One region of the Nocardioides sp. LMS-CY genome, then DNA from elsewhere that is predicted to be linked to it. Evidence: predicted binding sites of a transcription regulator. Region 1 holds the regulator's gene; each other region holds the start of a gene.
The links. The regulator LexA, encoded in region 1, represses DNA repair genes until DNA is damaged. The targets are predictions, from matches to a motif close to TCGAACANNTGTTCGA.
Positions count from the first base shown of each region.

Region 1 (7,184 bases):
TCGAAGACCTCGGCGTCGGCAGCGGTGGCGAAGTAGCCGTGGTCGACGCCGGCCTTGGCGTAGGTCTTCACCACGCGGTCGACGATGTGCTTGAGGCTCCACTCGCGGGCGTCGGTGCCGACCGCGCCGCGGAAGTACTTCGTGGTGACGATGGTCGAGGCGTTGACCGACCAGAAGTCGGGGAACTCGACGCCGCGCTGCTCGAAGACCGTCTCACCGGTCTTCCAGTTGGTCTGGACGACGTCGCGGCGCTCCCAGGTGATCTCGTCGTACGGGTGCACGCCCTCGGTGCTGAAGACCCGCTGGATCTTCAGGCCCGCGCCCTTCCTGGCCTTGCCCTTGCCCGGCGCCTGTCCCTGGGCTCCGCCGCTCACCGTCTCGGTCATCCCTCTGCGTCCCGTCTCTCGAGGTTGATGTGCTGGTTCGATACTTGCTGGTGCCACCGACAGTGCGGCGGCTGCGTCCGTTGACGTCTGTTGAGGTCTGTTGAGGTCGCTCGACAAGCGAGGTGGTGGGCCCGGCGTACGCAGCTTCCCCACTACGCACGCCGGGCCGTCTGTGGTCAGCCCGTCGGGACGGGCTGAGGCGCGGGCTCCGCGAGCACGCGCTCGAGGCGCTCCGCGCGCAGGACCGCGATCTCCTTCTCGAAGTCGTCGGCCGACTCGAAGGCGCGGTAGACGCTCGCGAAGCGCAGGTAGGCGACCTCGTCGAGCGCGCGCAGCGGCCCGAGGATGGCCATGCCGACCTCGTGGGCCTCGATCTCGGCGGCGCCGGAGAGCCGCAGCGCGTCCTCGACCACCTGACCGAGGCAGGCCAGCTGGTCCTCGGACACCGGGCGGCCCTTGCAGGCCTTGCGCACGCCGGCGACCGCCTTCTCGCGGTTGAACGGCTCGCTGGCCCCCGAGCGCTTGAGCACGGTCAGCTGCATCAGCTCGACGGTCGTGAACCGGCGCTCACAGGCCGAGCAGGCCCGCCGGCGGCGGATCGAGCCGCCGTCGTCGGCGACCCGGGAGTCGAGGACCCGGGTGTCGGTGTTGCGGCAGTACGGACAGTGCATCGGGCCCCTCCTCCCTTCGGTCTCGCCCAGCCTCCGCACGCTGCCGCCCCCTCCGCGCGGTGTCCCGGCGGGGTGGGTGTGGCTGTGGAGAGCTGGGGCTTTCCCTGTGTACAACAAGCAGTTCGCTGTGAGTCATCCACCGTCCCCTGTGGAACTAGATGTGGATAACTACATCGTTGTAAGTACTAGATGTAGTGGTAACCGTACGCCCCGGCGAAGGGCGATGCAAGGGCAGGTCGAGGTGGTTCTGACCGGTCCGTCCCGCCACCCGCAAAGCCGCAGGTCAGGGCCGCAGCGGCCGGGCGACACGGGCTCCGGAACCGGCGCGTCGCCCCCCGATGGGGGCCGGCGACCGGGCGGATGCCCGGGAAGCCTCCCCCGACCGCTGGGTCGATCGGCCACAATGGCCGGGTGCGGGGTGCGACGGGTGGGAAGCGAGCCGGGTCGCGCCGTGGACCCCGGCGCAGGCGGACCTTCCAGCCGGCCCTGCTGCTGCTTGCGCTCGGCATCACGGCCTGCGTCGTGGCCTGGGGGTACCTCGTGTACGCCGCGATCGACTTCGGCGCCACCGCCCGGGGTGGCGACGACCGGGCCTGGTGGTTCCTGGCCGTCGCCTCGGTCGGCGCCGTCGCCTGCCTGTTCTTCGGGATGATGCTGCTCGCCCGACTGACCCGGCGGCTCGGGATCACCGAGCCACCCGCGCCCCGCGGCACGGCGGACGCCGAGGAGGCGCCGCGACCGATCGGCGGGCGACGGGCCGCGCGCTAGGACGGGGCACGCTAGGACGGGGCACGCTGGCCGGGTCCGGCAGCTCCGCCACCGGGCCCGAAATACCTCGAGGGGCGGAGCCGAACGGCCCCGCCCCTCGTCTTCCCCGGTCTCGCCGGCCGGGGTCGAGGCGGCCGGCGAAGTCTTGGGTGGCCCCGGTGGCGAACGTCAGCGCACCGGGGTCGGATGTCAGCCGACCGGGACCAGCAGCCGCTGACCGGCGACGAGCATCCCGGAGTCGAGCGCGTTGAGCTTCTCGATCCGGTCGATCATCGAGCGGACGTCACCGTCACCGGCGGCCACGGATGCGATCTCCCAGAGGGTGTCGCCCGGGCCGACCTGCACGACCGCGGTGGGCTCCGGCGCGCCGGAGTTGCGGGTGGCGACCGACCCGCCCGCGACGACCACCCCGAGGGCGAGCACGGCGAACAGCGCGAGCACCACGACCACCACCCGGCCGCGCCGGGTCAGCCGGACCCCGCCGTCCGTGTGGCCGGAGCGACCGCGGAGCGCCCGCTCCACGGTGGGGTCGAACGTCCGGTCGATCGTCCGGTCGATCGTCCGGTCAATCGTCGGGTCGATCGTCATGGTGCTCATCTGGTGACCTCCTGGGGAAGTGGCCCCGCTCCGGGGCCGTCGGTCCGTGTTCGTCGAGAGCAGTTCTAGTGGCGGCCACCGACAGTCCCGGAGGAGCCGATCCGGACACCCACTCGATCAGTCGTTCGATCGAACACGTGTACGACGTTAGAGCATCTGTTCGAACGACACAAGGGTCCAGGCGAACATTTGTTCGACGCTCGTACGGGGTCGCGGGCTCGACACGCCGTTCGAACAACTGTTTGAAGACGGCGGCCGAACGGGCTAACGTCGACCCATGGCCAAGAAGATGACGGTGCGAGAGCTGCCCGACGGCCCCGCGGACGCGACCGGGCTCACCCCGCGACAGCAGCGCGTGCTCGCGACGATCAAGGACTCGATCGAGAAGCGGGGCTACCCGCCCAGCATGCGCGAGATCGGCGAGGCGGTCGGGCTGACCAGCTCCTCCAGCGTGGCCCACCAGCTGAAGACGCTCGAGGAGAAGGGCTTCCTCAAGCGCGACCCCAACCGGCCCCGCGCCCTGGAGGTCTTCCTGCCCGAGGTGATGGCGGCCCGCCGCTCCCTCGGCGCCGCCGAGGAGTCGTCCTACGACGAGACCGGCCTCGGCGACAGCGTGCCCGCCGCGTCCTACGTGCCGCTGGTCGGTCGGATCGCCGCCGGCGGACCGATCCTGGCCGAGGAGCGCTACGAGGAGGTCTTCCCGCTGCCCAAGCAGCTGGTCGGCGACGGCGAGCTCTTCCTGCTCGAGGTCTCCGGCGACTCGATGGTCGAGGCCGCCATCTGCCACGGCGACTACGTCGTCATCCGCAAGGAGCAGACGGCCGAGAACGGCGAGATCGTGGCCGCGCTCATCGACGGGGAGGCCACGGTCAAGACGCTGCAGCGCAAGGACGGAAAGGTGTGGCTGCTGCCGCACAATCCCAACTACGATCCCATCGACGGCACGAACGCCACCATCCTCGGCAAGGTGACCGCCGTGCTGCGACGGGTCTGATCGACGCGATGTACTCCCCCTCGGGGAATTGCCCGACCAGACCTCGGGGTTGACTCGGGGAGGATCCCCGATGGCACGGGAGGGCTGATGGACGACGGTGGTGCTGTGACGACAGCACCTGCGATCGCGCCCAGGCGGCCCCTCCCCCGCTGGGCCCGAGGCCTCCTCGAGCTGCTGTTGATCCTCGGGCTCTGGGTGCTCTACAGCCTGGCCCGACTGCTCGCCGACACGTCCATGCAGCCGGCGCTCGACCGGGCCAACGACCTGCTGCACATCGAGAAGCTGATCGGCATCCACTGGGAGACGCCGCTCAACCAGCTCTTCACCGACCACCGGGTGCTCGGCCTGGCCGGCAGCTACTGGTACGCCACGCTCCACTACGTCGTGACCGCCGCGGTCCTGGTCTGGCTCTGGCGCCTCGGCGCCGACCGCTACGGCCCGGCCCGCCGCGCCCTGGTCATCGCCACCCTGCTCGGCCTGCTCGCCTACCTGTTCATGCCGACCGCCCCGCCCCGCTTCATCAGCGGGTACGTCGACGTGCTCAGCCTGCACGCGGCCGACGGCTGGTGGGGCGCCGACGCCTCCGCGCCCCGCGGGGTCGGCGGGCTGACCAACGAGCTGGCGGCGTTCCCCTCCCTGCATGCGGGGTGGTCGCTCTGGGTGGCGCTCGCCCTGCAGGTGTACGCGACCCGCAAGTGGGTCCGCGTGCTCGGCTGGATCTACGCGATCGGCACCGCGGTCGTCATCGTCGGCACCGGCAACCACTGGGTGATCGACGCGATGGTGGGCTGGCTGGTCGTCCTGGTCGGCTGGGTGGCCGCGCAGGCGATCGGCAAGGTCCCGCTGCGCTGGCCCCGGCGCCGACGGGCCGCGGTCGCCCCCGACCGTCCACCCTCCGAGCCGGATCCGCTCGAACGACTGGCGGACGAGCGGCCGTCGCGCGAGGACACCTCGGTCCTGGACTGACGCCGCCCACCTCGTCCGGGGTGGCGGTTGGGCGATTCTTGGTGCCGTCGGGGACAGTAGGGCAATGCGCTCCCCCCTCGGACGACGTCTGCTGCCCGCGACCGTCCTGCTGACGCTCGCGCTCGAGGCCCTCGTCGTCGGGAGCCTCGCCGCACCGGCCGGGGCAGAGCCCGAGAGCCCCGCGTCCACCTCGACCTCCGACTCCCCCGACGCCGCCGCGGCGGCGCTGGAGGAGGTGCAGGAGCTGCTCGCGCCCCAGGCGACACCCGCCCCGGCACAGCGGCAGGCGACCGGCGACGACACCGAGGAGCAGACCGGACGCGACCTGACCCTGGCGCTGCGCGAGCTGCGGCTGCGCATGGACGACCTGTCGGCGGCCGACCGCGCCGCGGCCCGCCGGGTGACGAAGCGTCCCAGCGCCGACGTCTACCGCGACTTCGGGTCCGCGCGGGTGCACTGGCGCTCCACCGACACCGCGATCACGCCGCGCTGGATCAAGAAGGTCGGCTCGGTCGTCGACCGGGTGCTGTCGACGTACGCCAAGGCGGGCTACCGCACCCCGAAGTCCGACGGGGCCCGCGGTGGCGGCGACGGCCTGCTCGACATCTACCTGGTGGACTTCGCGGCCGAGCAGCAGTACGGGCTGTACGGGTACTGCGACACCGACGTCGCCCCGCCGGCGGAGGGCCCCTACGACACCTGGGCCTACTGCGCGCTTGACCACACCTTCCAGGGATTCCCGCGCAAGCCGATCCAGAGCCTGAAGGTGACCGCGGCGCACGAGCTCTTCCACGCCGTGCAGTTCGCCTACGACTACAACGAGGACGCCTGGTTCATGGAGGCGACCGCGGTGTGGGCGGAGGACGAGGTCTACGACCGGATCAACGACAACCTCCAGTACCTGCCGATGAGCCCGATGCGCCAGCCGCGCCAGTCGCTCGACCAGTTCGGGGACTCGCTGCGCCACTACGGCGCGTGGATCTTCTTCCGCTACCTCAGCGAGCGGTTCCCCCGGTCGCAGGGCCGGATGCCCGTCATCGTCCGCAAGATCTGGGAGCGCGCCGACGGCTCCCGCAACGGGCCCGACGACTACTCGATCCAGGCTGTCAGCAAGGAGCTCGCGAGCCGCGGCACCGACCTGCGCCGGGTCTACGCCCAGTTCGCCGACGCGAACCGCCGTCCCCGCCGCACCTACGAGGAGGGCCGCAGCTACCGGGCCGCGCCCACCCGGGCGCACACGTTCACCCCCGCCAGCCACGACACCGGCTGGCAGCAGGTCCGCGTCAACCACCTCGCCAGCACCACGCTGAGCGTGCGCCCCGGGCCCGAGCTGAAGCAGCGGCGACTCCGGGTCGCCGTCGACCTGCCCGCCAAGCGACGCGGGTCGGCCGCCGTCCTCACCTGGTACGACGAGCAGGGCCGGGCGCACCGGACGATGGTGCGCCTCTCCCGGAAGGGCGTCGGCACGGCCGAGGTGCGCTTCGGGAGCGGCCGGGTGCGCCGGGTCGACCTGACGCTCGCCAATGCCAGCATCCGCTCGCGGTGCTGGCAGGGTCAGGTCGACGGCGTGGAGTACTCCTGCCGCGGCCTCCCGCGCGACGACCACTCCCGGATGCGCTACCGGATCCGCGCCGTCCGCTGAGGCGCGGCCCGACCCGCGGGCGGCCTACGCCTGCGCCAGCCGGCGCAGCGCCTGCCGCACCAGCGCGGGATCGGTGGTGGTCCACATCGGCGGCAGGCTGGCCTTGAGGAATCCGCCGTACCGCGCGGTCGCCAGCCGCGGGTCGAGCACCGCGACCACGCCGCGGTCGGTGTGGGTGCGCACCAGGCGGCCGGCGCCCTGGGCGAGGAGCAGCGCGGCGTGGGTCGCCGCGACCTGCATGAAGCCGTTGCCGCCGGCCTGGTCCGCGGCCTTCTGCCGGGCGCTGAGCAGCGGGTCGTCGGGGCGCGGGAACGGGATCCGGTCGATGAGCACCAGCTGGCAGGTGTCGCCGGGGACGTCGAGGCCCTGCCACAGGCTGAGCGTGCCGAAGAGGCACGTGTGCGGGTCGCCCACGAACTGCGCCGCGAGCTCGGGCAGCTGCGCCTCGCCCTGGGCCAGCGTGGTGAGGTGGGGCAGCCGCTCGCGCACCACCTCGGCGGCGGCGTCGGCCGCGCGACGGCTCGAGAAGAGACCCAGCGTGCGGCCCTCGGCCGCGTCGACCAGCTCGACGATCTCGTCGAGCGTCGCCGCGCCCATGCCGTCGCGGCCCGGCGGCGGCAGGTGGCGGGCGACGTACAGGATCGCCTGCTTGCCGTAGTCGAAGGGGCTGCCGACGTCGAGTCCGCGCCACGGCATCGCGTCGCCGGTCGTCGGCGGGGCCGGCTCGCCCTCCGCGACCCGCTCGCTCGGCTTGAGCCCGACGCTGGTCGCGACCGAGGAGAAGTCGCCGCCGAGCATCAGCGTGGCGGAGGTGAAGACGACGGTCTTGTCCGACAGCAGCTTGTCGCGCATCGGACCCCAGACCTGGAGCGGCGCGACGCACAGCCTCGGTGGCATCCGCTCGGTGCCCTCGGTCAGCCAGAGGACGTCGGAGTCGAGGTCGGCGGCCATCCGCTCGGCGGTCGCGAACACCTCCTGCACGGCGCCCTTCGCCTGCTGGCGACCGGCGTCGCCGCCGTCCTCCTCCTTGTCGTTGCCCCTGGGGTACGCCGAGGCGCAGGCCCGCGCGGCGTCGCGCACCAGCACGAGCGCGTCGGCGAGATCCTGCGGGATCGCGTCGAACCGGCCCGGCCGGGCCTCGGACATCGCCGCCCGGAGCG
Region 1 covers NZ_CP076104.1:1,347,487-1,354,670, reverse strand. The annotation lists gene KM427_RS06475 (vitamin B12-dependent ribonucleotide reductase) at 1-386, opposite strand, end outside; gene nrdR (transcriptional regulator NrdR) at 563-1,057, opposite strand; gene KM427_RS06465 (hypothetical protein) at 1,469-1,825, shown strand; gene KM427_RS06460 (LysM peptidoglycan-binding domain-containing protein) at 2,015-2,422, opposite strand; gene lexA (transcriptional repressor LexA) at 2,700-3,416, shown strand; gene KM427_RS06450 (phosphatase PAP2 family protein) at 3,522-4,382, shown strand; gene KM427_RS06445 (MXAN_6640 family putative metalloprotease) at 4,447-6,024, shown strand; gene KM427_RS06440 (ATP-dependent DNA helicase) at 6,049-7,184, opposite strand, start outside.

Region 2 (7,184 bases), 2.2 Mb from region 1:
GTCGCGGCGACCGCCGTGCCGCGGTCGTTGTGCGGGTGCAGCGAGATCACGGTGTTCTCACGGCGGGTCAGCTGGCGCCCGAACCACTCGATCTGGTCGGCGTACACGTTGGGCGTCGCGACCTCGATGGTCGCGGGCAGGTTGAGGATGATCTCGCGACCGTCCTCGGGCTGCCACACGTCGCTCACGGCCTCGCAGACCTCGACCGAGAACGGCAGCTCGGTGCTCGTGAAGATCTCGGGGCTGTACTCGTAGCCGATCACGGTCATGTCGAGGTGGGCCTCGCCGTGCTTCATCACCATCTCGGTGCCGCGGACAGCGATGTCCTTGATCTCGTCCTTGCTGGCCCGGAAGACCACGCGCCGGAAGAGCGGCGCCAGCGCGTTGTAGAGGTGGATGTTCGCGCGGGGTACGCCGACCAGCGACTGCACGCTGCGCTCGATGAGGTCCTCACGCGCCTGGGTCAGCACCGAGATCGTCACGTCGTCGGGGATGTGGTCGCCCTCGATCAGCTGGCGCACGAACGCGAAGTCGGTCTCGCTGGCGCTCGGGAAGCCGACCTCGATCTCCTTGTAGCCCATCTTCACGAGCAGGTTGAACATCGTCATCTTGCGCGCGGGGTTCATCGGGTCGATGAGCGCCTGGTTGCCGTCGCGCAGGTCGGTGGAGAGCCACCGCGGCGCCTCGGTGATGACCTTCGACGGCCAGGTGCGGTCGGGCAGGTCGATGGGCGGGAACGGGCGGTAGCGCTGGAACGGCATGCCGCTCGTCTTCTGCTGGGGAATCATGATCGGGGTCCTCGCTGGGTCTGGTTCGCGGTCGGGCCGGCGCACGCGATCACTCCGCAGCGAGGGGGTCCGGACTCTTTCCCCGTAGTGGGGGCTCAGACCTCGCTGCGGCAGCGAAGGAGGAGGCTGCGCGTCATGATGCCGCCACTCTAACGCACCCCGCTCCCCGCGCGCCCGGCAAGGTCCCGGTTGCGGGTGGCTCGGGGCTCGCCCGCCTCCACGGTGGTTGAGGAAGGCGCGCTGGCGCCTGTCTCGAAACCACCCGACCCGCATGCGCCTTGGCCTACGGGTCCGCTCCGGTTCCGACCGACAGGCAGCAAGAGCGGGTACGGCGGCCTCGGGCCAACGCCGCTCCCCGGCTCACCGCCCGCCTCCACGGTGGTTGAGGTGCGAGCGCAGCGAGCCTCGAAACCATCCGATGCGCGCCCACCTACGGGACCGGGCGAGCGCTGGGTTGCGGCCGCCTTCCGGCTCACCGCCCACCTCGACGGTGGTTGAGGAAGGCGCGCTGGCGCCTGTCTCGAAACCACCCGACCCGCGTGCGCCTTGGCCTACGGGTCCGCTCCGATTCCGACCCACAGGCACCAAACAGCGGGTACGGCGGCCTCGGGCCAACGCCGCTCCCCGGCTCACCGCGCCGCCTCCACGGTGGTTGAGGTGCGAGCGCAGCGAGCCTCGAAACCACCCTGAAAGCTAGACCAGATCTAGCACACATGTTCGAATCGATGTAGCATGTGGTATGGCCCGACGCACCGACACCACCGTGACTGATCCGGTGCTGGCGGCTGCCCGGGACCTCACGTCGACCATCCGGTCCGCGGAGGCCGCTCGGTTCGAGTTGGCCGCGACGTGGGCCGCACAGCACCCCGCGCCGGCGGAAGGTCCGGTGGTGGACGCGGACGGGTTCCTGGAGATGCACGGCGACCAGCCCGTGGCCCTCGCCGGCGAGGGTGCGCCGGGGATGTCGGAGTTCGCGATCGGCGAGTTCGCGGCCGCGATCGGGATCTCCACGCGCGCCGGCCGCGACCTGATCGGCGCCGCGTTGGAGTGCAAGCACCGGCTCCCGAAGACCTGGGCGCGGGTCCAGGCGGGTGAGGTGCCGGTGTGGAAGGCCCGCCGAGTCACGGAGCGCACCCACCGCCTCACCATGTCGGGCGCCGCGTACGTCGACACCCACCTCGCCCCGGTCCTGGACCGCTGTTCGTTCGCGCAGATCGAGCGGGCGGTCGAGGCCGCGGTCGCGGAGTGCGATGACGAGCACTTCGAGATGACCCGACTGGACCGGTGGAGCCAGCAGCACCTCGACATCGAGCTGACCGGCGTCCGTCCCAACAACGGCCTGGTCCCGGTGCACGGACTGCTCGACTACCCCGACGCCCTCGCGCTGGAAGCACAGGTCGCGGCCGGCGCTCACGAGCTACTCCAGGAGTTCCCCGAGCTCGACCTCGACACCCGCCGCGCCATGGCCACCGGCCGCCTCCTGACCGGACAAGGCACAGCCACCAGCCGGGAACTGGTGATCTACGCCCACCACACCCCGGCCGAGGCCCACGACATCGTCACCATCGAGGGCGTCGGTCCGACCAACCGGGAGCAGCTCGCCGAGTGGTGCCGCTACGCGGGCGCCAGGGTCTCCATCCGCCCGGTCGTCGACCTCGACGACGAGCTCGCCACCGACTCCTACCGGCCCACCGCGGTGCAGCGGGAGCAGGCGATCCTGACCACTCCCACCTGCGTGTTCGCCCACTGCACGCGCGACGCTCGCCGCTGCGACCTCGACCACATCGAACCCTTCGACCAGGGCGGCGCGACGAGCTCGTGGAACCTCGCCCCGCTGTGTCGCCTGCACCATCGGATGAAGACCCACGGCCACTGGACCTACCGACGCCTCACCCGCACCCGATTCGAATGGACCAGTCCGTCGGGCGACATCTACGACGTCGACCACACCTTCACCAGACGACGAATCCGCTGACCCACACCCCACCCGCCCCGGCCGGTGGGGCTGCTGCCATGTTCAAGCGGCGGTAGCGACATGTGACTAGTCTCGTGCGCATGGCTGCGCCCGTGTCCGTGACCCACGAGCACTTCATCGCCGTCGAGCGGGAGGCGCTCGCCCGGTGAGCCGGCTCCTGGTCGTCCACCACTCCCCCACGCCGACGGTGCGGTCGCTGACCGACGCGGTGCTGGCCGGGGCTCACGACGACGAGATCGAGGGGGTCGAGGTGGTGGTCCGGGCGGCCCTCGATGCGGACGCCGAGGACGTGCTGGCGGCGGACGGCTACCTGCTCGGGACGCCGGCCAACTTCGGCTACATGAGCGGGGCGCTCAAGCACTTCTTCGACACGATCTTCCTCGAGGCCGGCGGCGCGCTGGCCGACGACGGCTCCGCCGCGGGCACCGGGCCGGGGAAGAAGCCGTACGGGCTCTGGGTGCACGGGCGGTACGACGTGACGGGCGCGGTCCGGTCGGTGCAGTCGATCGTCGGCGCGCTCCCGTGGGTGCAGGCGGCCGAGGTGCTGGAGGTGGTCGGCGACGTGACCGACCGGCACCGCGAGTCGGCGTACGAGCTCGGCGGGACCCTGGCCGCGCTGCTGAGCTGAGGGGCAGCGGTACGATCGCGCGGTCCGGAACCGAGGCAGAGAGGAGACCGCGTGCGCCTCGCCGTGCTCGCTGTCATGGCGGCGCTCACCCTCACGGCCTGCGGCGACGACACCACCGCTCCGGCCGAGATGGCGGCCCCCGACCTCGGCGCCTGCCGGGTGCTCTCGCCCGAGGACGTCGCCCAGCCCGCCAACAGCAGCCCGTCGGTGCCGTGCTCCGAGTCGCACACCGCGGAGACCTACGCGGTGGGCGAGCTGCCCAGCGACTTCGACGACGTCGACTACGACGACGAGCAGCTCGGCGCCTGGGCCTACCAGAAGTGCACCGGCTCGTTCCGCGACTTCCTCGGCGCCGACGAGAGCCTGGTGATGCGCACCGTGGTCAGCTGGGCGTGGTTCCGCCCCACCCAGGAGGCGTGGGACGACGGCGCCCGCTGGTACCGCTGCGACGTGGTCGGCGGCGGTGAGCAGAGCAAGGAGTACGTCGACCTGCCGACGAGCGCCCGGGGCCTGCTGCTCGGCCGGCCGAAGGACGCCTGGATGGTCTGCGCCGACGGCGAGACGGTCGCGGGCTCGGTGAAGGTGCCGTGCAACCAGCCGCACACCTGGCGGGCGGTCACCACGATCTCCCTCGGCGCGGCCAAGGACGAGTACCCGGGCGACCGGCTGGCCGAGGTGACCACCCGCGACTACTGCTCCCGGTCCGTGGGCGCGTGGCTCAACTACCCCGTCGACTACGACTTCGGCTACACGTGGTTCCACGAGGCCGAGTGGCAGGCCGGCAATCGGCGCTCGGTCTGCTGGGCCAAGACGACCCAGTGAGGGCAGCCCGATGAGGTACGCCGTGCTCGTGCTCGCCGGCGCCCTGCTGCTCGCGGGGTGCAGCGGCGGCGACGAGCCGGATCGGACGGCGGGCTCGTCGACCCCGTCCGCTACCGCGAGCGACGGCGTCGGCGCCTCGACGTCCGAGTCGCCCCGGGCCGCGGCGCCCGCGCGGCCGAAGAAGGACCGGTGCTACCGACTCGACTACACCGATGCGATCGCGCCGACCAACGACGGCACGCCGATGCCCTGCAAGCGTGCGCACACGTCGCGGACGGTCGCCGTGGGCGACCTCGACACCGTCGTGGACGGCCACCTGCTCGCGGTCGACTCCCGGCGGGTGCGCGACCAGGTCGCGGAGCAGTGCCCGCAGCGGTTCGCGGCGTACGTCGGCGGCTCCCCCGACGCCCGCCGGCTCAGCATGCTGCGGCCCATCTGGTTCACCCCGACCGTGGAGCAGTCCGACGCCGGCGCCTCGTGGTACCGCTGCGACGTCGTCGCGATCGCGGGCGACGAGCGCCTGGCGAACCTGACCGGCGACCTCCGTGGCGTGCTCGGCCGTGAGGAGGGCCGGGACCGCTACGGCATGTGCGGCACCGCCGAGCCCGGCACGCCGGGCTTCGAGCGGGTGATCTGCTCCGCGAAACACACCTGGCGCGCGGTCGCGACGGTGCCGTTCGAGCAGGACCGCTACCCGGGCGTGGACAAGGCTCGCTCCGCCGGCGACCAGCCTTGTCAGGACGCCGGCGCCGCGGCGGCGGACGGCGCGCTCGACTACCGCTGGGGCTACGAGTGGCCGAGCGCGAAGAAGTGGCGCGACGGCCAGCGCTACGGGCTCTGCTGGGCTCCCGACAGCTGAATCGCTGACGAGCCGGTCAGGGGAAGCGACGGCGACACGCCGATCCGCACCGGCGTGTCACGCTCGCTTTCCCTGACCGCCCACCACCCGTACGGCGTGTCGCGCTCGTTTCCCCGGGCGGCCGGGGAAACGAGGTCCACCCGCCGTCCCCGAACTCGGACGGGTGTCAGAAGCCCAGCTTGCGCAGCTGGCGCGGGTCGCGCTGCCAGTCCTTCGCGACCTTGACGTGCAGGTCGAGGTAGACCGGCGTGCCGAGCAGCGCCTCGATCTGCTTGCGGGCGGTGGTGCCGATGGTCCGCAGCCGCGAGCCCTTGGGGCCGATGATGATGCCCTTCTGGGAGTCGCGCTCGACGTAGACGTTCGCGTGGATGTCGACCAGCGGCTTGTCCTCGGGCCGGTCCTCGCGCAGCCGCATCTCCTCGACCACCACCGCGACCGAGTGCGGGAGCTCGTCGCGCAGGCCGTCGAGCGCGGCCTCGCGGACCAGCTCGGCGACGAGGATCTCCTCGGGCGCGTCGGTCAGGTCGCCGTCGGGGTAGAGCTGCGGACCCTCCGGGAGCAGGCCCACCAGGAGATCCTGCAGCAGGGCGATCTGGTCGCCCTGCTTGGCCGAGACCGGGACGATCTCGGCCCACTCGACACCGATCTCGGCGCCCAGCGCCTGGATGTCCAGCAGGTGCTGGCCGATCTGCTCACCCGAGGCGAGGTCGGTCTTGGTCGCGACGGCGACCTTCTTGGTGCGCTTGATCTTCGCCATCTCGGTGGCGATGAACCGGTCGCCCGGGCCGATCCTCTCGTTGGCCGGGAAGCACACCGCGACCACGTCGACCTCGGCCAGCGTGGTCGTCACCAGGTCGTTGAGCCGCTCGCCGAGCAGCGTGCGCGGCCGGTGCAGGCCCGGGGTGTCGACGAGGATCAGCTGGGCGTCGTCGCGGTGCACGATGCCGCGGACGACGGTGCGCGTGGTCTGCGGCTTGTCGGAGGTGATCACGACCTTCTGGCCGACCAGCGCGTTGGTCAGCGTCGACTTGCCGGCGTTGGGCCGCCCGACGAAGGAGACGAAGCCACTGCGGTGCTCGCTCATGGGGTGGTCACGGCTCCCTCGCCTCGTCGTACTCGGCCCAGATCTGCTCGTCGCTCTTGCCGGCCGCCTTGCCCGCCCGCCAGATCGGGCCCGGGTCGACCGCCCGCGGCTGCCGCCGCTCGACGCCACGCCAGTAGCCCATCACGTCGTACGCCGTGCTCGGCAGCCTGCGCTCGCGCATCAGGTGCTTGCGGATCGCGCGCATCTGCGCGGACTCCCCCGCCATCCAGAAGTAGCCGTCGCCGACCGGCCAGTCGATGCCCTCGACCACCTCGGCCAGGCGGCTCCGGCCCGCCCCGGGCGGCTCCAGCCAGGTGACGTCGGCATCGGCGGGGAGGTAGTCCGGCAGCCGGTCGGGTACCTCGGCCCAGATCCGGGTCGGCACGTCGACGGACTCGGCGATCCGGGCCATCGCGGGCATCGCCGTCAGGTCGCCGACCAACAGCAGCCAGGCGGCGCTCGGCGCCATCAGGAAGGAGCCCTTGGGGTCGGTGATCGTCGCTGTCTGTCCCACGACGTCGAGCTGTGCCCACTCGGTGACCAGCCCGACCTCGTGCACGACGACGTCGAGCACCAGCTCGGTGCCGTCCCACGAGCGCACGGTGTAGTAGCGGCTCTGGAACTGCTCGGGCACGATCAGCCCGACCCACTCGTCCGGGATGCCGGTGCTCGTGAACCCCGCGAGCCCCGCGCCGCCGAGCGTCAGCCGCACCAGATGGTCGGACAGCTGCTCGCGACGCAGCACCTGCGCGACGTACTGCTGGGCCCTCGTGCTCACCCGACAACCGTATCGGGGCTCAGAACGTGTGGCGGAGGGGATACCCGCTGGCGCCGTTGGCGTCGGTCTTGGTGGCGAGCACGTGGTGGAGCTGGATCTCGTTGCGCTCGAACGCCAGCCGGGAGCCGGCCATGTAGAGCCCCCAGACCCGGGCGGTGCCGATGCCGACCTCGTCGACGCAGGCGTCCCAGTTCTCCTGGAGGTTGTGGCACCAGCCGGCGAGCGTCTTGGCGTAGTGGACCCGGATGTT
Region 2 covers NZ_CP076104.1:3,588,567-3,595,750, forward strand. The annotation lists gene leuA (2-isopropylmalate synthase) at 1-788, opposite strand, end outside; gene KM427_RS17140 (HNH endonuclease signature motif containing protein) at 1,528-2,763, shown strand; gene KM427_RS17145 (flavodoxin family protein) at 2,909-3,391, shown strand; gene KM427_RS17150 (septum formation family protein) at 3,443-4,213, shown strand; gene KM427_RS17155 (septum formation family protein) at 4,224-5,072, shown strand; gene era (GTPase Era) at 5,239-6,156, opposite strand; gene KM427_RS17165 (siderophore-interacting protein) at 6,164-6,934, opposite strand; gene KM427_RS17170 (SAM-dependent methyltransferase) at 6,954-7,184, opposite strand, start outside.
Region 2: a site for LexA is predicted at 1,494-1,509, ahead of KM427_RS17140 (HNH endonuclease signature motif containing protein). Genes of this name have one in related genera too.

Region 3 (7,184 bases), 530 kb from region 1:
GGATCGGCCGGGCCGGCTCGGAACGCAGCTCGTCATACGACGCCTCGCCGACGACGACCAGGCGGGGCGGCGACTCGAGCGAGTCGACCGCCTCACGGACGGCCGCGGCCGTGGTCGGATCGGCGATCGCCATCCGGGCGCCGGAGTCGTCGAGCATCCGGGCCAGCTCGCCGACCGCCGAGCCGGGGTTCACCGGCACGGCCACGGCCTGCGCGCGCAGCACCCCGAGGTAGGACGTCACGAACTCGAGACGGTTGCCGACCGCGATCAGCACCCGGTGCCCGCCCACGACACCGGCGCCCGCCAGACCGGTGGCGACGCGGCCCACCTGGTCGTCGAGCTGGGCCCAGGTCAGACTGCGCCCGCCGGCCTCGACGAGTGCCAGTCGATCGGGGCTCTCGGAGGCCGCGCTGGTCACCAGCTCGGCCACGTCGCGGATCCCGGACATGGTGCGGATACTTCCACACCACCGCGTGCTGTGCCGGTGGGTCTACCCTGCCGGTGTGACGCCCACGGACCGCCGACCGCGACCGCTGAACCTCCAGCTGCGGTCGACGCTGGCCGGGGAGGCCGCCGCCGCATCCGCCGAGGTCGAGTCGGCGCTGACGCCACCGCTCGATCCTGAGGCCGCGGCCTTCTTCGACGTCGACAACACCGTCATGCAAGGCGCGAGCATCTTCCATCTCGCCCGCGGCCTGCACCGGCGCAAGTTCTTCACCACCCGCGAGATCCTCGGCGCGGCCTGGAAGCAGGCGTACTTCCGGATCGTCGGCGTCGAGGACCCCGACCACGTGGCCGATGCACGCGCCTCGGCGCTCGGCTTCATCGCCGGTCACACCGTCTCCGAGCTCCAGGAGCTGGGCGCGGAGATCTTCGAGGAGGGCATGGCGCACCGGATCTGGCCGGGCACCCGTGCCCTCGCCCAGCTCCACCTCGACGAGGGCCAGCGGGTGTGGCTGGTGACCGCGGCACCGATCGAGATCGCCCAGATCATCGCGCGCCGACTCGGGCTGACCGGCGCCCTCGGCACGGTCGCCGAGCACGTCGACGGGGTCTACACCGGTCAGCTGGTCGGCGACCTGCTGCACGGGCCGGCCAAGGCGGAGGCCGTCAAGGCGCTGGCCGCGCGCGAAGGTCTAGACCTGCGCCGCTGCTCGGCGTACTCCGACTCCTACAACGATCTACCGATGCTCTCGCTGGTCGGCGACCCCTGCGCGATCAACCCGGACGTCAAGCTGCGTCACCACGCCCGCGAGCAGGGCTGGCGGATCCGCGACTACCGCACCGGGCGCAAGGCACTGCGCGCCGGCCTCGTCGTCAGCGCGGTCGCGGGTGCCGCCACCGGTGCCGTCGCGGCGGGGCTGGCCGTGCGCAGCAAGCGGACCTGAACGCCGTAGTTACCGACCGGTTCACATTCGAGTAACTCCCGTTTACGATGGCGGAGGTTTTCGAGGGGCCGGCATCGGGGAGACCGCATTCGGGAGGGCTTGTTCGCATGGCACCAGGCATCCACGACCAGGAGCGGGGCCTCACCGTCCTGCGCCGACTCGTCGCCGAGGTGCTGCTCGCCGAGCGCCTGGCACCAAGGCCCACGCCGGCCTTCGCCGGCAGCATCCTCGCCACCGAGGCGGCGACCAGCCGCGGCAGCGGCGGGCCCGATGGTTACGGGGACGCCGGGCTCGCGGCGTCCTCCGAGGACGACGAGTCCGAGCGCACCCGGCTGATCGCCCTCGTCGAGCTGGCCCGGCAGGGCGACGCCGACGCGTTCGGGCTGCTCTATGACCACTACCAGGGGTCGGTCTACCGGTTCCTCTTCTACCGGACCCGCTCGAGGACGCTCGCCGAGGACCTCACCTCCGAGACGTTCTTCCGGGCGCTGCGCAGCATGAACGGATTCCGGTGGCAGGGCAAGGACTTCGGCGCCTGGCTGATGACCATCGCGCGCAACCTCGCGACCGACCACTTCAAGGCCGGCCGCACCCGTCTCGAGCTCACGACCGAGGACATGAGCCTCCACGACGACGCGACCGACGGGCCCGAGAGCGCGGTGCTCGCCGGGATCACCAACGAGATCCTGATGCGCGCGCTCACCGAGCTGCCCGCCGAGCAGCGCGACTGCCTGGTGATGCGCTTCCTCCAGGGCATGAGCATCGCCGAGACCGCCGCCGTCCTGGGCCGCAGCGACGGCGCCGTCAAGCAGCTCCAGCTGCGCGGGGTGCGCAACCTCGCCAAGCTGATGCCGGAAGGGCTGCGGGACTGATGGCGCGACCGGTCGAAATCGTTCAGTTCCTCGGCGGATCTCGCGTAACTCCGCCGCACTTCTCGTCGTTGAGATCGACATGACATGGGGGATCCGGGCGCGGGGGCGCGCCCACCGGTTCGCCACCCTGGTCGAGCAGTCGTCGACGGGTGAGCGGATCGACGTTGCAGATCGACGTGACCGCGAGCTGGTGGAGCTCGTCGGGGCGCTGCGGGCGGTCCCCGACCCGCAGCCGCGCCCCGAGTTCGTGGCCGACCTGCGCGCCCGGCTCGTGTCCGAGGCCGAGACGGCGCTGGCGCCCGACGACCTCTCGAAGCTCCGGCTCCCCGCTCGCCGCACCACCCGGGAGCGCCGACTCGCGGCCGTCGTCGGCGGCCTGGTGATCGTGGGGGCGAGCGCCTCGGTCGCCGTCGCCTCGCAGTCCGCACTCCCCGGTGAGTCGCTCTACCCGATCAAGCGGGCCATCGAGTCCGCCCACGTCGGGCTGTCGCTCGGCGAGGCCGACAAGGGCAGCATCCAGCTGGCGAACGCCACCGACCGGCTCGAGGAGGCCAGCGCACTGGCCGGCTCGGACGAGCCGGGCGATCAGGCGCGGGTCGCACCGACCCTCGCCACCTTCAGCGACCAGGCCACCCAGGGCGCCGACCTGCTGTTCGCCGACTACGCCCACAGCGACCGGGCCTCGTCCATCGCGAAGCTGCGCGACTTCGCCTCGAGCAGCCTGACGCAGCTCGAGGAGCTCGAGCCGTCGGTGCCCGCCGACGCCCGCGACGAGCTCGTCGCCGCCGCCAACGTGGTCGCCCAGATCGACGCCGAGGCGGCGCAGCAGTGCCCCGACTGCGGGGGTACCCCGATCGAGGCGTTCCCGCCGTCGCTGGTCGCCGCCCCGCCGATCGAGCTGCCGACCCTGCCCGCCACTCCCCAGCAGGCCGGGCCGGACGCGCGCGGCCAGGACAAGAACGGCACCAAGGGCGACCGCGGCGGCAAGGACGGTGGCCGAGGCGATCGGGGTGACCAGGGCGTCGCGCCCGGACTGCCGCCGGTCGACGGCGACCTGCCCCCGGGCAGCGTGCTCGAGCCGACCACGGACCCGACCCTGCTCCCCAGCCCCGGCGCCTCGCCGTCCCGCGGCACCAACCCGCTCAAGACGCTGACCGACGGCCTGACCGGCGCCCTCACCGGTGGCGCCGCACCCTCCGCGAGCGCACCCTCCAGCTCCGGCGGCAGTGGACCCACGTCCCCCACCGCTCCCCTGACCGAGGTGGTCACCGGCGTCACCGAGATCCTCCAGGGCGTGCTCGACCCGATCACGGGCGCCCTGTTGCCGCCCCGGCAGTAGCGACCTCAGCGGCCCGGTTCGCGGCGGCCGCGGCCGGTGACGCGCTTACCGGGTTTGTGTGGTCGCCGTAGGTGGGGGTTACGGGGGGGTGGTGACGGCTGCTGGGCGGCTTGCGGTCTGCTCGGGTCGACCGTCGTGGTCACCGCTGGAGAGGACGATGCGGTCTGCCGGGTCGGTCGGGTCGGCCCGGGTCAGGCGGCGGCGTATTCGATGACGAAGTCGGGGTAGTGGAGTTCGCGTCGGATCCGGGGCACGACGCGGCTGGGGGTGGGTGCGCGGGGTGCTGTTGATCGGATCGTGTGGCCGGTGGGCAGGGTGGTCTCGACGACGTGCTGATCGGGCGGGCCAGCCAGTGGTCTGGCCCGCCACCCGGGGGCTTGTTTGGTGTGGTTGCACTGCTCGCAGAGGCCTTGGCCGTTGATGGCGGAGGTGGGGCCGCCGTGGGCGTGGTCGGTGATGTGGTCGTGGTGACGGACCGGGGCGTTGCACCAGGGGGTGCGACACGTCTGGTCGCGGAGCTCGAGGAACAGGCCGAGGGCCTTGGGGAACGCCCGGGCCTTCGATTCCATCGCGACGAGGGTGCCGGTCTCGGGGGCCACGTAGAGCCGCCGCAGCGCCGTCTGCGCCGTCTGCGCCGTCTGCGCCTGCGCGAGGGCGGTGGCGGCGAGGTCGCGGGCGTGGTCGGCGGTCAGGGGGCCGTAGCCGGTCAGCCAGGCGGGCTGGTGTCCGCCGGCGAGGAGGGTGTGGTCGGAGACGGTCAGGTTGATCGTGACCGGGACCCCCTCCGCGGTGGCCTGTCCGGTGACGAGCTCGACGAGGGTGTCGGTCATCACCTGACCCCGGCTGCGGGAGTCGCCTTGGGCACGAGCCTGGTCGGCGGCCCGGGTCAGGGTGGCGTAGGCCGCGACACCCTGAGCGACCGGCAGCAGCACCGAAAGCCGGGCCATCGTGTCCGGCGCGGGCCGCAGGCTCACGTGCCGGTCGGCCTCCGCCTTCGCGCGGCGGTCGACCACCGCGGCCGGGTCCAGGCCGGCGACCAGCGCCCGGGTCTGCGCGACGAGTCGTCGGTCGCCCCACCCCTCGAACCGATAGGCGCCGTCGGGACCGGGGGCGGCGAGCTGCTCATCGACGATCGCCCGGTGTCCGGGTTGGAGGCAGGCGGTCTCGCGGGCGATCAGGATCGCCCGCCACTCCGACACCACCCCGGCCGCCAGCGCGGCCTCCGTCGAGGGGAGCTCGGCCAGGGCGTGCGCGAACCCCAACAACCGCGTGCCCCGCGCGGGGGACTCCCGGCGGGCGTAGGCCACCAGACCGGGCACGTCCCGCCCCCGCCGTGCCGCCGGCACCCCCTGGTCGGCGTGCCGGGCCTTCACCCGCGCATCCAGCACCCGGGTCAACCGCGCCTGGACCGCGCAGGCCTTCGCTTTGGTGTCCTCGAGGGCGCGGATCGCGTCCACCAGCTCCGCCTCGCTCATCCCCGACACATCGGGCATCGCGGGCATCGCGGGCATCTCGGACATGGCACCGGTGTCGACCGTGGGGTCGAGGTGGGTGTCCGAGATCATCGCCATATCTCATTGTATCGAACAATTGTTCGATCACATAAGGGGTTGGGCGGCGTGTTTCGCCCAGGTTCGTGGTGGTTTCGAGACAGGCGCTAGCGCGCCTTCCTCAACCACCGTGGCCCCGAGGACGGTGGTTGAGGAGGTTGCGCTAGCAACCGTCTCGAAACCACCACGAACGCATCCCGCGTCCCGACCACCGGTCGGCGTCGTCCCGATAGGCGCCGAACGGGTCCGCGGGAGCACGCCGACACTCCCCCGACACCGGCGGGTGGTTTCGAGACAGGCGCTAGCGCGCCTTCCTCAACCACCGGGAGCGCGCCTTCCTCAACCACCGTGCCCCCTGAGGACGGTGGTTGAGGAGGTTGCGCTAGCAACCGTCTCGAAACCCTGCTGCGTCGGCGGATGTGGCGGGTCGGGTGCTGGGTGGTGGTTTCGAGACAGGCGCTAGCGCGCCTTCCTCAACCACCGGGAGCGCGCCTTCCTCGACCGTCGCGACTAGCGGAAGACGGACTGGCGCTGCATCAGCAGCGTGTAGAGCGTCTGCTGGATGGTCTCGCGGACCTGGTCGGTGATGTTGAAGACCAGCATCGGGTCGTCGGCGGCGCCGGCGTCGAACTCGTCGGTGCGGATCGGCTCGCCGAACTCCAGCAGCCACTTCGATGGCAGCGGCACCAGGCCGAGCGGGCCGAGGAGGGGGAAGAACGGCGTGATCGGGATGTACGGGACGCCGAGGAGGCGGGCGAGCGAGGGGAGGTTGCCGACGAGCGGGTAGATCTCCTCGGCGCCGACGACCGAGAGCGGGACGATCGGGACTCCGGTGCGGACCGCGGCGGAGACGAAGCCGCCCCGGCCGAAGCGCTGCAGCTTGTAGCGCTCGGCGTACGGCTTGCCGATGCCCTTGAAGCCCTCGGGCCAGACGCCGACGAGCTCGCCGTTGCGCAGCATCCGTTCGGCATCCTCGCTGCAGGCCAGGGTGGCACCGCTGCGGCGCGCCATCGAGCCGACGAACGGCAGCCGGAAGACCAGGTCGGCACCGAGCGGGCGCAGGAACCGACCGGTCTCGTCATGGATCGAGACCATCGTCATCAGTCCGTCGACCGGGATGGTGCCCGAGTGGTTGGAGACGACCAGGGCGCCGCCGTCGGCCGGGATGTTCTCGACGCCACGCACCTCGATGCGGAACCACTTCTGGGCGATCGGACGCAGCGTGGCCATCAGGAAGCGCTCGGTGACCTCGGCGTCGAAGCCGTACTCGTCGACGACGTAGTCACCGGTGACCCGGCGCCGCAGGAACGCCAGGAACCTCGCCAGCTGCGGCTCCCACTCCTCGCCGAAGACCTCGGCCGCGGCCTGTTGGAACGCCGCCAGCCACTCGGCGGCAGGGATCCCGCCCGCGGGGGTGGGCTCGTCGGTCGTGACCGGCTCGCGGACCACCGCTTCCTCGACCGGCTTCGGCCGGGGCGCGGCCGTGGCCGACTGCTTCTGGGGCGCCTGCTTCTTCGCCGGCTTCGGCGCCGGCCTGGCGCCGTTCGCGGCAAGGCCGCGCGCCGCCGAGGAGGGTGCGGTGCCGGTGCCGCGCCCCGGGCGGCCCCGGGTGCCGATCGGGATCACCTCGGCGTCAGCCACGGTCGCTCCCGGCCAGGGTCGGGTCCGCGGCGGGCAGCCGGTCGGCGAGTCCGGCCAGCAGCCGCTCGGCGGGGCGCCCGCTCGCCGCGAGGGGTGCGGAGAAGTCGGCGAAGGCACCGTCGGTGGTGAACGCCGGCTCGAAGCCGAGGTCGGTGCGCATCCGGGTGGTGTCGACGCCGCGGCCATAGGTGAGGAACGCCGTCTGCTCCGGGGAGAAGTCGGCGACCCGCGCCGAGCGCAGGATCGAGCCGACGTTGCCGACCGCGAACGGCGGCAGCGGCACCGTCGGCCGCCCGAGACGGCGCAACGCCTGAGAGAGCATCAGCAGGCCGTCACCGGCGACGTTGAAGGTGCCGGGGACCTCGGAACGGATGGCGTGCAGCAGCAGCTCGAG
Region 3 covers NZ_CP076104.1:813,937-821,120, reverse strand. The annotation lists gene KM427_RS03940 (AMP-binding protein) at 1-448, opposite strand, end outside; gene KM427_RS03935 (HAD family hydrolase) at 504-1,388, shown strand; gene KM427_RS03930 (sigma-70 family RNA polymerase sigma factor) at 1,496-2,260, shown strand; gene KM427_RS03925 (DUF5667 domain-containing protein) at 2,340-3,599, shown strand; gene KM427_RS03920 (HNH endonuclease signature motif containing protein) at 3,791-5,170, opposite strand; gene KM427_RS03915 (lysophospholipid acyltransferase family protein) at 5,660-6,790, opposite strand; gene KM427_RS03910 (NAD-dependent epimerase/dehydratase family protein) at 6,783-7,184, opposite strand, start outside.
Region 3: a site for LexA is predicted at 5,182-5,197, ahead of KM427_RS03920 (HNH endonuclease signature motif containing protein). Genes of this name have one in related genera too.